DNA from 2 places in the Fictibacillus sp. 7GRE50 genome. Region 1 is predicted to be linked to the other one. Evidence: riboswitches for the same ligand, from Rfam matches in the RefSeq annotation. Region 1 holds a riboswitch; the other holds the start of a gene.
What was found. A riboswitch is a leader RNA that binds a small molecule or an ion and turns the genes downstream of it on or off. The one in region 1 is predicted to bind cyclic di-GMP.
Positions count from the first base shown of each region.

Region 2: linked by a shared signal. The riboswitch ahead of IHV12_RS14825 (GGDEF domain-containing protein) and the one ahead of IHV12_RS05175 (hypothetical protein) in region 1 are both predicted to bind cyclic di-GMP.

Region 1 is NZ_JACZDW010000001.1:1,064,248-1,068,600, reverse strand. Features, by position in the region: gene IHV12_RS05190 (spore coat protein) at 1-79, shown strand, start outside; gene IHV12_RS05185 (YhdT family protein) at 260-553, shown strand; gene panF (sodium/pantothenate symporter) at 550-1,989, shown strand; cyclic di-GMP riboswitch class II at 2,157-2,239, shown strand; gene IHV12_RS05175 (hypothetical protein) at 2,274-2,765, shown strand; gene IHV12_RS05170 (YdcF family protein) at 2,858-3,592, shown strand; gene IHV12_RS05165 (PadR family transcriptional regulator) at 3,922-4,254, shown strand; gene IHV12_RS05160 (HAAS domain-containing protein) at 4,251-4,353, shown strand, end outside.
Region 2 is NZ_JACZDW010000003.1:717,499-721,851, reverse strand. Features, by position in the region: gene IHV12_RS14845 (N-acetylmuramoyl-L-alanine amidase) at 1-613, shown strand, start outside; gene IHV12_RS14840 (hypothetical protein) at 771-980, shown strand; gene IHV12_RS14835 (hypothetical protein) at 997-1,356, shown strand; gene IHV12_RS14830 (serine/threonine protein kinase) at 1,464-2,117, shown strand; cyclic di-GMP riboswitch class I at 2,196-2,284, shown strand; gene IHV12_RS14825 (GGDEF domain-containing protein) at 2,470-3,420, shown strand; gene IHV12_RS14820 (GGDEF domain-containing protein) at 3,489-4,353, shown strand, end outside.

The DNA of each region.
Region 1 (4,353 bases):
TCAACTGAACCAACAAGATATGACGAGTATGCTTGGTGCATACGCTCCGTCTACTCAAACACAGCCACCTCTTCAATAAATGACTTAAACGAGTACCGATAATGGTGCTCGTTTTTACTTTTACACATACTGAAACAGGGATATCATGAGAAGAAATAGAAAATTTTATAATCGTCGAAGGGCTCGACAACGAGAAATGAATTTGCCATAGTAATGAGTGGACTTATATTTTGTACTGAAACTCCAGGGGGTTAAGGATATGAAAAAGGGAACAGACTGGCGGTATCGTGTATCGAATAGAGAAGCCATCATGGGTACAGTGCTTGCCATTTTGAACTTTATTTGGTGGTATGCGTTTGCATACGGTCTAGGCGGACGTCCTATTAAAGAATACACATACATACTTGGCTTTCCATCATGGTTTTTTTATAGCTGTATCGTAGGATTTGTTGTTTTTACAATTTTAGTTTGGATTATGGTGAAGTTCTTCTTTAAAGAGGTTCCGTTTGAACTTGATGAAACGAAGGAGAATGAGGAGGGAGATGTCCGATGAATTGGGATGTGATTCTTCCTTTAGTAATCTTTTTGATCTCAGTGTTCTTTGTAGGGATTTATACATCTCGGCACATTAGAAACGGATCGTCATTTTTACAAGATTACTTCTTAGCAGGCAGAGAACTTGGTGGATTTGTTCTTGCGATGACGATGGTAGCGACATACGGAAGTGCGTCGAGTTTTATCGGTGGACCTGGTGCAGCCTATCAATTAGGACTTGGTTGGGTGCTACTTGCTATGGCGCAGCTTGTGACAGGATACTTCACCCTTGCTGTGCTTGGTAAAAAGTTTGCTATCGTTGCACGAAAGATTAACGCAGTTACACTGATAGATTTTCTAAAAGCACGATATGAAAGCAAGTGGGTCGTTATTTTATCTGCAATAAGCATTGTGGTCTTCCTATTTTCTGCAATGGCCGCTCAATGGGTAGGCGGGGGACGGTTGATCGAATCGTTTACCGGAGTTTCCTATACGACAGCGCTTTTCATCTTCTCTGGCTCTGTCCTCGTGTATGTGATTGCCGGCGGCTTTCGTGCGGTTGTAATCACAGATGCAATACAAGGTGTCGTCATGGTAATCGGAACCGTCATCATATTGGCCGGTACGATTATCGCAGGTGGGGGTATCGAGAACATCATGAGCGAGTTGCGAGCGGAGAACCCGAATCTTATTTCGCCTTATGGTTCTGATCAATCGCTTACTCCTCTCTATGTATCATCGTTTTGGATCTTGGTTGGTGTTGGAGTCGTAGGATTGCCGCAAATATCGGTGAGAGCGATGAGCTACAGAAATGCAAAAGCGATGCATCGGGCGATGATCATCGGAACGTTTGTTGTGGGGTTCATCATGCTAGGTATGCATCTAGCTGGTGTATTCGGAAGAGTCGTGCTACCGGGAATTGAAGTGCCGGATAAAGTGATGCCGCTTTTAGCACTCGAAGTATTGCCAGGGTGGTTAGCCGGTATCGTGTTGGCAGCGCCTTTAGCTGCAGTCATGTCAACGGTGGACTCAGTGCTCTTACTCGTAAGTTCTGCAATTATTAAGGACGTGTATATTAATTACATCAAACCAGATGCTGAAGAGCAATTTGTAAAAAAATTGAGCTTTGGGATAACAGCGGTTGTTGGACTGAGCGTATTCGCAATGGCGATTAACCCGCCTGACTTGTTGATCTGGCTGAATCTGTTTGCCTTCGGAGGACTAGAAGCTGCCTTCATATGGCCAATCGTATTGGGGTTATATTGGAAAAGAGGAAATGCGAACGGAGCGATTGCCTCTCTGATCGTAGGGGTAGGATCCTATATGTTCCTACATCTTAACTATCCAAATCTTTGGGGCATGCACACAGTAGTGCTGCCAATCGTACTTTCCTTGATTGCCTACATTGTGGGAAGTTTCACAAAGGGGGTCAGACCCCAGACAAATACATTCTAGAAGACAATGTCCACACTCGGTGGACATTGTCTTCTTTCATTTCTCACCTTCAGCACCATCTTCTTTTCTACAATAAAATACTAAAAAAACAATTTATAGTAATATCTTACTAAATACCCATTTACAGAGAATGTGGCTGGTGGTAATTTTATATCAGAATATAATTAGATAAGTGTGGAGCTGTGAAGGTTATTCTGTATGTGGGCGCTTGGAATAACTGAAGCTAGTAGCGCAACCGACCGCTTTCTTTATTTGTTCTCTAGATAAAGGAAGGGGTATTTATTATGGAAATTTCACGCAAAGAAAAATTCAGTACGAAGAAAAAGACAACTAAGAAATGGCCGAAGATAGTTTTAGCGACTACGATTGCACTTGGTGTAGGTACTACATCTGCGTATGCAGCAAATCCAAATCTTGCAAACGACTTATATAATAAGATTATGGAATATACATACCAATCTGAGATCGAGAGTGAGTTAAACAAAGAGAAGAATGACTTGCTTAAGAATGTGAATGTAGCGATAAAAGGAATTGTTGCGGATGCCAAGAAGGATTTGGATTCTAACAAAGAAAAGATCATTCAAGACAAGAAAAAAGAACTAGAAACGCATTATAAACAAGAACTCGCAGAAATAACGAAAAGAAAGAACGAAGCAGTAAATAAAAAGACCGAGAACATGAGCACGGATGCGACACGTTCTTCCGAGCAAAAGAAAGCGGACATTTCTTCAGCCATTCAAAAAGAAATTCAAGAGTCTGATATAAATAAAAAATAATAACTTATTAAAAGAGCGGAATCTTCATTCTCCGCTCTTTTCCTTTTTCTGATATCCTAGAATATAGAAAATCTATGAACGGAGACAACACTATGAAAAAACTATTTCTAACACTTGGGATCCTCTTTGCTGTATACGCAACGGCCATGCTGCTTCAAACGACCAACATGGATATGGGTCTTGCGGTTTTCTTCTTGTTAGGTGCATTTTTCTTCATCCTTTTCTTCCGTTACAACACAGCTATGAAACTATTTAAAACGTACAAAAAAACGACGCTGACCGTCCTAATTACAACCATTCTATTTGCAGCAACGCTAGAAACTCTTATTCTTACATCTGCCAACACTGATCCTGAGAAGGTTTCCTCCAAGATAGATTCGATCCTCGTACTTGGTGGCGGAACGAAGAACAATCGACCAGGTGCTGTCCTAAAAGGTCGGCTAGATCAAGCTCTCGCGTACGCAAAGGAACATCCAAATGTTATCTTCATCGTAAGCGGTGGTCTTGGATTTGGTAAAACGACGAGCGAAGGATCTATCATGAAAAATTATCTCGTTGAGAATGGAATTGAAGCGGACACCATTCAGATTGAGGAAAAAGCTACGAGTACATACGAAAACTTATTATATACAAAGGAAATGATACAACCGAACGACCAACTGCTTATTGTAACGAGTGCCTTCCATCTTTTCCGAACAAAGATGATCGCAAAGCGTGTTGGCATTGAGGCAGAGGGACTTGGCTCACCGTTGAGAATTTCTTCTGTCCCACAAGCTCACGTTAGAGAGTATATGGCGATTATAAAAAGTTATTTTACTGACAGATAGAGGAGGACGGCTTCCATGTACAAAAATAAATACCATTGCTGCGCGACTTGTATAAATTTTAAACCTGAAAAAACGAATCAAGGGATGCGCTATCACTGCGTGCGTTTAGGGTATGAGACGAAACCAGACTATCAGTTCAATTGTTGGGAGCCCAAACCTCACGTGGTGGAGCTCATGAATAAGAAAAAATAATTTTTGGAACAAATTAACACAAATGCCTTGCATTACAAGTTAGTGCCGCATATACTAATGGTATATCTTGTTATGCAAGACATTCTTTTTTTATCTATAACTCTTGTAATACAAGATAGTGAAATGAGGTGTAGCACATGTCGAACACTCAAATGTTAAAAGGAATTCTCGACGGCTGCCTTTTAGCCATCATCAACGAAGGAGAAGTCTATGGCTATGAGTTAGCTGAAAAGCTTGAGACATACGGATTTCAACAGACGAGTGAGGGAACGATCTATCCACTATTAATACGAATGCAAAAAGAAGAACTTGTTACGACGACGCTAAAAAAATCAACGGCGGGGCCAAGGCGGAAGTATTATTCACTTACCTCAAAGGGCGAGGAAGAACTTCAAGCATTTATTAAAAGATGGAATCAACTTAGTCATTCGGTCGATCAAATTTTACAAAAGAGAGGAAGCGGAAAATGAATGCGCCCAAACATACGTTAACAGCTGAAAGTCAGGATTTTTTAGATAACCTAAGCCTTTACTTGTTTTCGAGTGGAAAAAAAGAGGAAGAGGTGAAAG
Region 2 (4,353 bases), on a different contig from region 1:
ATGGAAGCAGCGTCCAGGAGGTAACCGTATACCACGCTATGCGGTTGCGCACGATACTGGTAACCCTAACTCTACGGCTCAACAGAACTACGAATATTTCAACAGCAGACAACTAGAGGCTTCTGCACACGTAATCATAGATGATAAACAGATATTGATGATCATTCCATTGCAAGAAAAAGCTTGGCACGTTCGCTCTAACGTATCGGATGCTAATGAATGGGCGATTGGGGTAGAGTTATGCTATGGACCTTCCATAGATTTTAACAAAGCTTACAGCCGTTATGTATGGTTTTTTGCGTATTTATGTGAGATGTACCAATGGGACCCTGCGCGGGACATAAAAGGGCACTTTCAGCTAGACCCAAAAAGAAGGACAGATCCTTTAAACTGTTTTCATCAATATGATAAAACATTTCCATTTTTCATTGAGGATGTTAAGTATGAGCTAAAAAAATTTGTTGTTAACCAGAACGAGTTTAAAGAACTTGTCACTGCAGAAGAAAAGCTCTATAAGGTGCAGATTGGGGCATTCACATCTAGAGAGAATGCCGAAAACCTTTCTCGAAAAGCTAAATCTGCAGGATTTGCTGTTCATATTGATTACTCCTAGAAACAATCAATGCGAAAACAGCCTCGAGAGTAGTTGATTTTCATTCCAGGTAATAGTAAATAAGACAAAAATACTTGCCTCTTAAGTAAGGCAGGTATTTTTTTCTAGTATAAAAAGAACGTTTGTTCGCATATAATATAAAAAAGGAGGTTGCTTCATGACTAACTTATTAATGAGATGCATTCAAGAACGGGTTGGAATAGAAATGATCTACCTCTCGCAAAAAGGTGATATCTCGCACCGTTTTGTAATTCCATACTCTTTCGACGGTCATACAATAAAGGGATACTGCTCGGCAAAAAAGCAGATTCGAAGTTTTCACATAAGAAACATATTATCCGTACATTCACGTTTTTTGTCTTCTTGAGATTGGGGGGATTGTCGTGCAATATGGAAGCGAAGAAGAGCGTTCGCTTATTGAAAAATTTGTGATGTATCCGATTTTACTTACAGTGTTTAATCGCGATCTGCAGATTATTTGCGGCTCTCCATTTAAATTGAGACAGCCATACGTTGCATTAGTAGAACAAATTATGAATCAAATCAGCAAAGATCTATTTGATGTACGAATTGAATTGAGAAAAAGAAGAATTAAAGTTATGGATGCACGCCGTGAGGAAGATATTACAGAATATGAAATCTTTATTAGGGGTTATCGTGAAATTATGAGGTTTCCAAACATTCATCTAAAAAACAAAGCAGAAACACTTATGCTTTCTTATCTACAAGTGACCGTAGAATAATGGATAAAGCATGCCAGTTTCATTTTCGATAACATCTGTATACAATGAACGTATTGCAGAAACATAAGATGATGATAATAGGATTAGAATTTGAATTGAGGAACCTTATGGAACACTTTATCCAGCTAGCTAGACAATTGAACAGAGAAATAATGATTGAAAGCCGCAGCCCATTTGATCCGGTATGTCCGGTGAATACACCACACCCTTGGCAGATGCTGGGCTGTGGGAACTATGCAGCTGTGTTTTCACATCCTGATCATCCAGCATATGTAGTTAAGATTTACGGCAGGGATGAGCATGGATTATTAGAGGAAAAAAAGGTTTATGATCGACTAGGAACACACCCTGGATTTTCTGTTTGTTATTATTCCGAACAACGTTTTTTAATCTTAAAACGTATTGAAGGAATGACTCTGTACGACTGTGTGCATAAAGGTGTAAAAATTCCTGAAAATGTGATTTATGACATCGATGAAGCAGTGAGGCATGCAAAAGACAAAGGATTGTTTCCTAACGATGTACATGGAAAAAATGTCATGATATCCAATAATAGAGGAATTATTGTAGACGTATCTGATTTTAGCCGATACGAAACTTGCAGGAAATGGAAAGATTTAAGGAAAGCTTATTTTACATTTTACAAGAAAACGCTGTATTACTTTCCAATAAAGATTCCTTATATTGTTTTGAATGGAGTAAGGATTGGGTATAGGTACTATAGAAAGTTAAAAATATCCAAAAAACAAAGCCTAAAATAATAGGATTAAAGAACTATTAAAATCATTGGCACAAATTACCTTAGTAGGATATAATAACTATAAATCAATAAAAACCTTTGTTATTAAGGGCAAACCAGTTGAAAAGCTGGGACGCAAAGCTATGGGCCTAAAGTATGGTGAACATGCAATGGCAGCCGGTTGCCAAAGGGAAACGGACTCGTGTTTAGACACAAGCGTTTCTATGAAGCTTTATTCTCATATTTTGTAGTTTCTCTGCAGGAATAATGTGTTCATAGAGGTTAAAAGTATCTAAAACATAAATTGAAGCCATTCCCTTTATTAGGTGATGGCTTTTTGTATGTAATTTTTGAGGGATTTGAGGGGTTGTAGAATGGAAAACTTCCAACTAGACTTACGCGCACTCAAAAAAAACTTGTTACCAGAATTTATGAAGTCTATTCCAGCCATGATACATACACACAAAGAACATCTAAGAAAAAATGAAGACTTTCATACGTTTCTAAACGGTTTTGTTGAGCAATACGAGAAGATACTAGAGAAATTTTTACGCGGGATTGTGCATGCAGTGTTTTTAGAAGAAGAACGATTCAAATCCTTTTTAAAACAAGGAGAGCAGAAAGCGTTTCGATCAGGTATTCATTTTTTAAGGCATCAACGAATTCCTCATCAAGCACTTGCGTGTTTTACAACGAGTATTAGTGAATCCGTTTTATTTGAAGTGAAAAAAGCAACGTCCAACGAGCCGTTAGTTATACAACTATTTATGTTAGATCGCTGGAACCGGATTTCTCACCATGCTGTTACAGGGTTTCTAAGCGGTTTCTCTTCTCAACAGTTTAAAGATCTTAAGGAGATTAGCATTCGTGATCCATTAACAAATCTGTATAATCGTCGCTACTTTTATGATTGTTTAGAAAAGGAGCTAGAAAAGGCAAATAGACTTAAGCTTCCTCTTACACTTGTCATGTTTGATATCAATAACTTTAAATTAATCAATGACGAGCTAGGGCATCACGCGGGTGACGAGATACTTCAGCAGATCGCAGAACTTTCAAAGCGACTAAAATTGTTCTCTGGATTTAGATTCGGTGGAGATGAATTTGTTTTTCTCTTACCAGGAATTACTGAAGATGAAGCATACATCTTAACTGAAAAACTAGAAAGTCAGCTTATCGTTTGGAATGAATCCATCTCATTGGCATATGGTGCAATAGAATTACTTGCAGATGCATGTGAAAACATAGACTATTACCTGCAGCTTGCTGATGAGCGTATGTACACGAACAAAAGAGCTAGAAGTGAGAATAAATCACTGATTTGATCATGTAAAATAATGGGCCTTTCTGCTATGTTTTTCGCAGATCGTATAACGTAAAGGAAGTTGAATGCATGAAAGATTCATTTACGATTACGGAACACCGTTCTGAAACCATATCATCTTTGTTACGGTGGTTCTTTTTAATTCTTTGCATACCTGTTTTTTATTATCAACCTATATCAAGCGTTTTGAATTATGAAACGGAAACTTTTCCGATCCTTTTTATAATCGGCATTATATATATGACATCCACACAAATTGTATTACACCGATTGCCAGAGACGTCACTGTACTACCGTGTTTTTACAAGAGGTGGAATTGTTTTTGATTGTCTTGCTTATGCATGGTTGATGCAGCTTACTGGTGGAGCTGATAGTGCGTTTGTTGCTGTTGGTTACCTAATCGTTATCCATGCTGCTCTGTATTGGAGGTTAAAGGGCGCTTTTATAGTAGGAACAGTGAGTTTTACCATTCTCTGTTACTTTTTTATAAGAGATAGTGGGTATATGAACACGCTCTCTTCCTTTGAATTTTTAATGAAGAGCATCTTCTTATGGTTGATCGCTTTTTACGGCGGTGTGATTGCCTCAAAAGAAAGACAATATTATTTCGAGAAGAATATGTATCAGCTTCAATCTGAACAAGACTATTTAACAGGTTTGCTGAATCATCGGAAATTTCAAGAGGACGTATTGGAAAAAACAAAACAGAATAAACCTTTTACACTTGTATTATGTGATATTGATCGGTTTAAAATGTTTAACGATCAGCACGGCCATTTAATTGGTGATGAGGTGCTCAAGCTTGTAGGTGCAACGTTTAAACGTTTCATTTCTTTAAAAGAAGGAGAAGCTTATCGTTACGGTGGAGAAGAGTTCGCCTGGATTCTCCATACTACATGCAGAACAGAAGTGAAAAATACGATTGAAACGATCA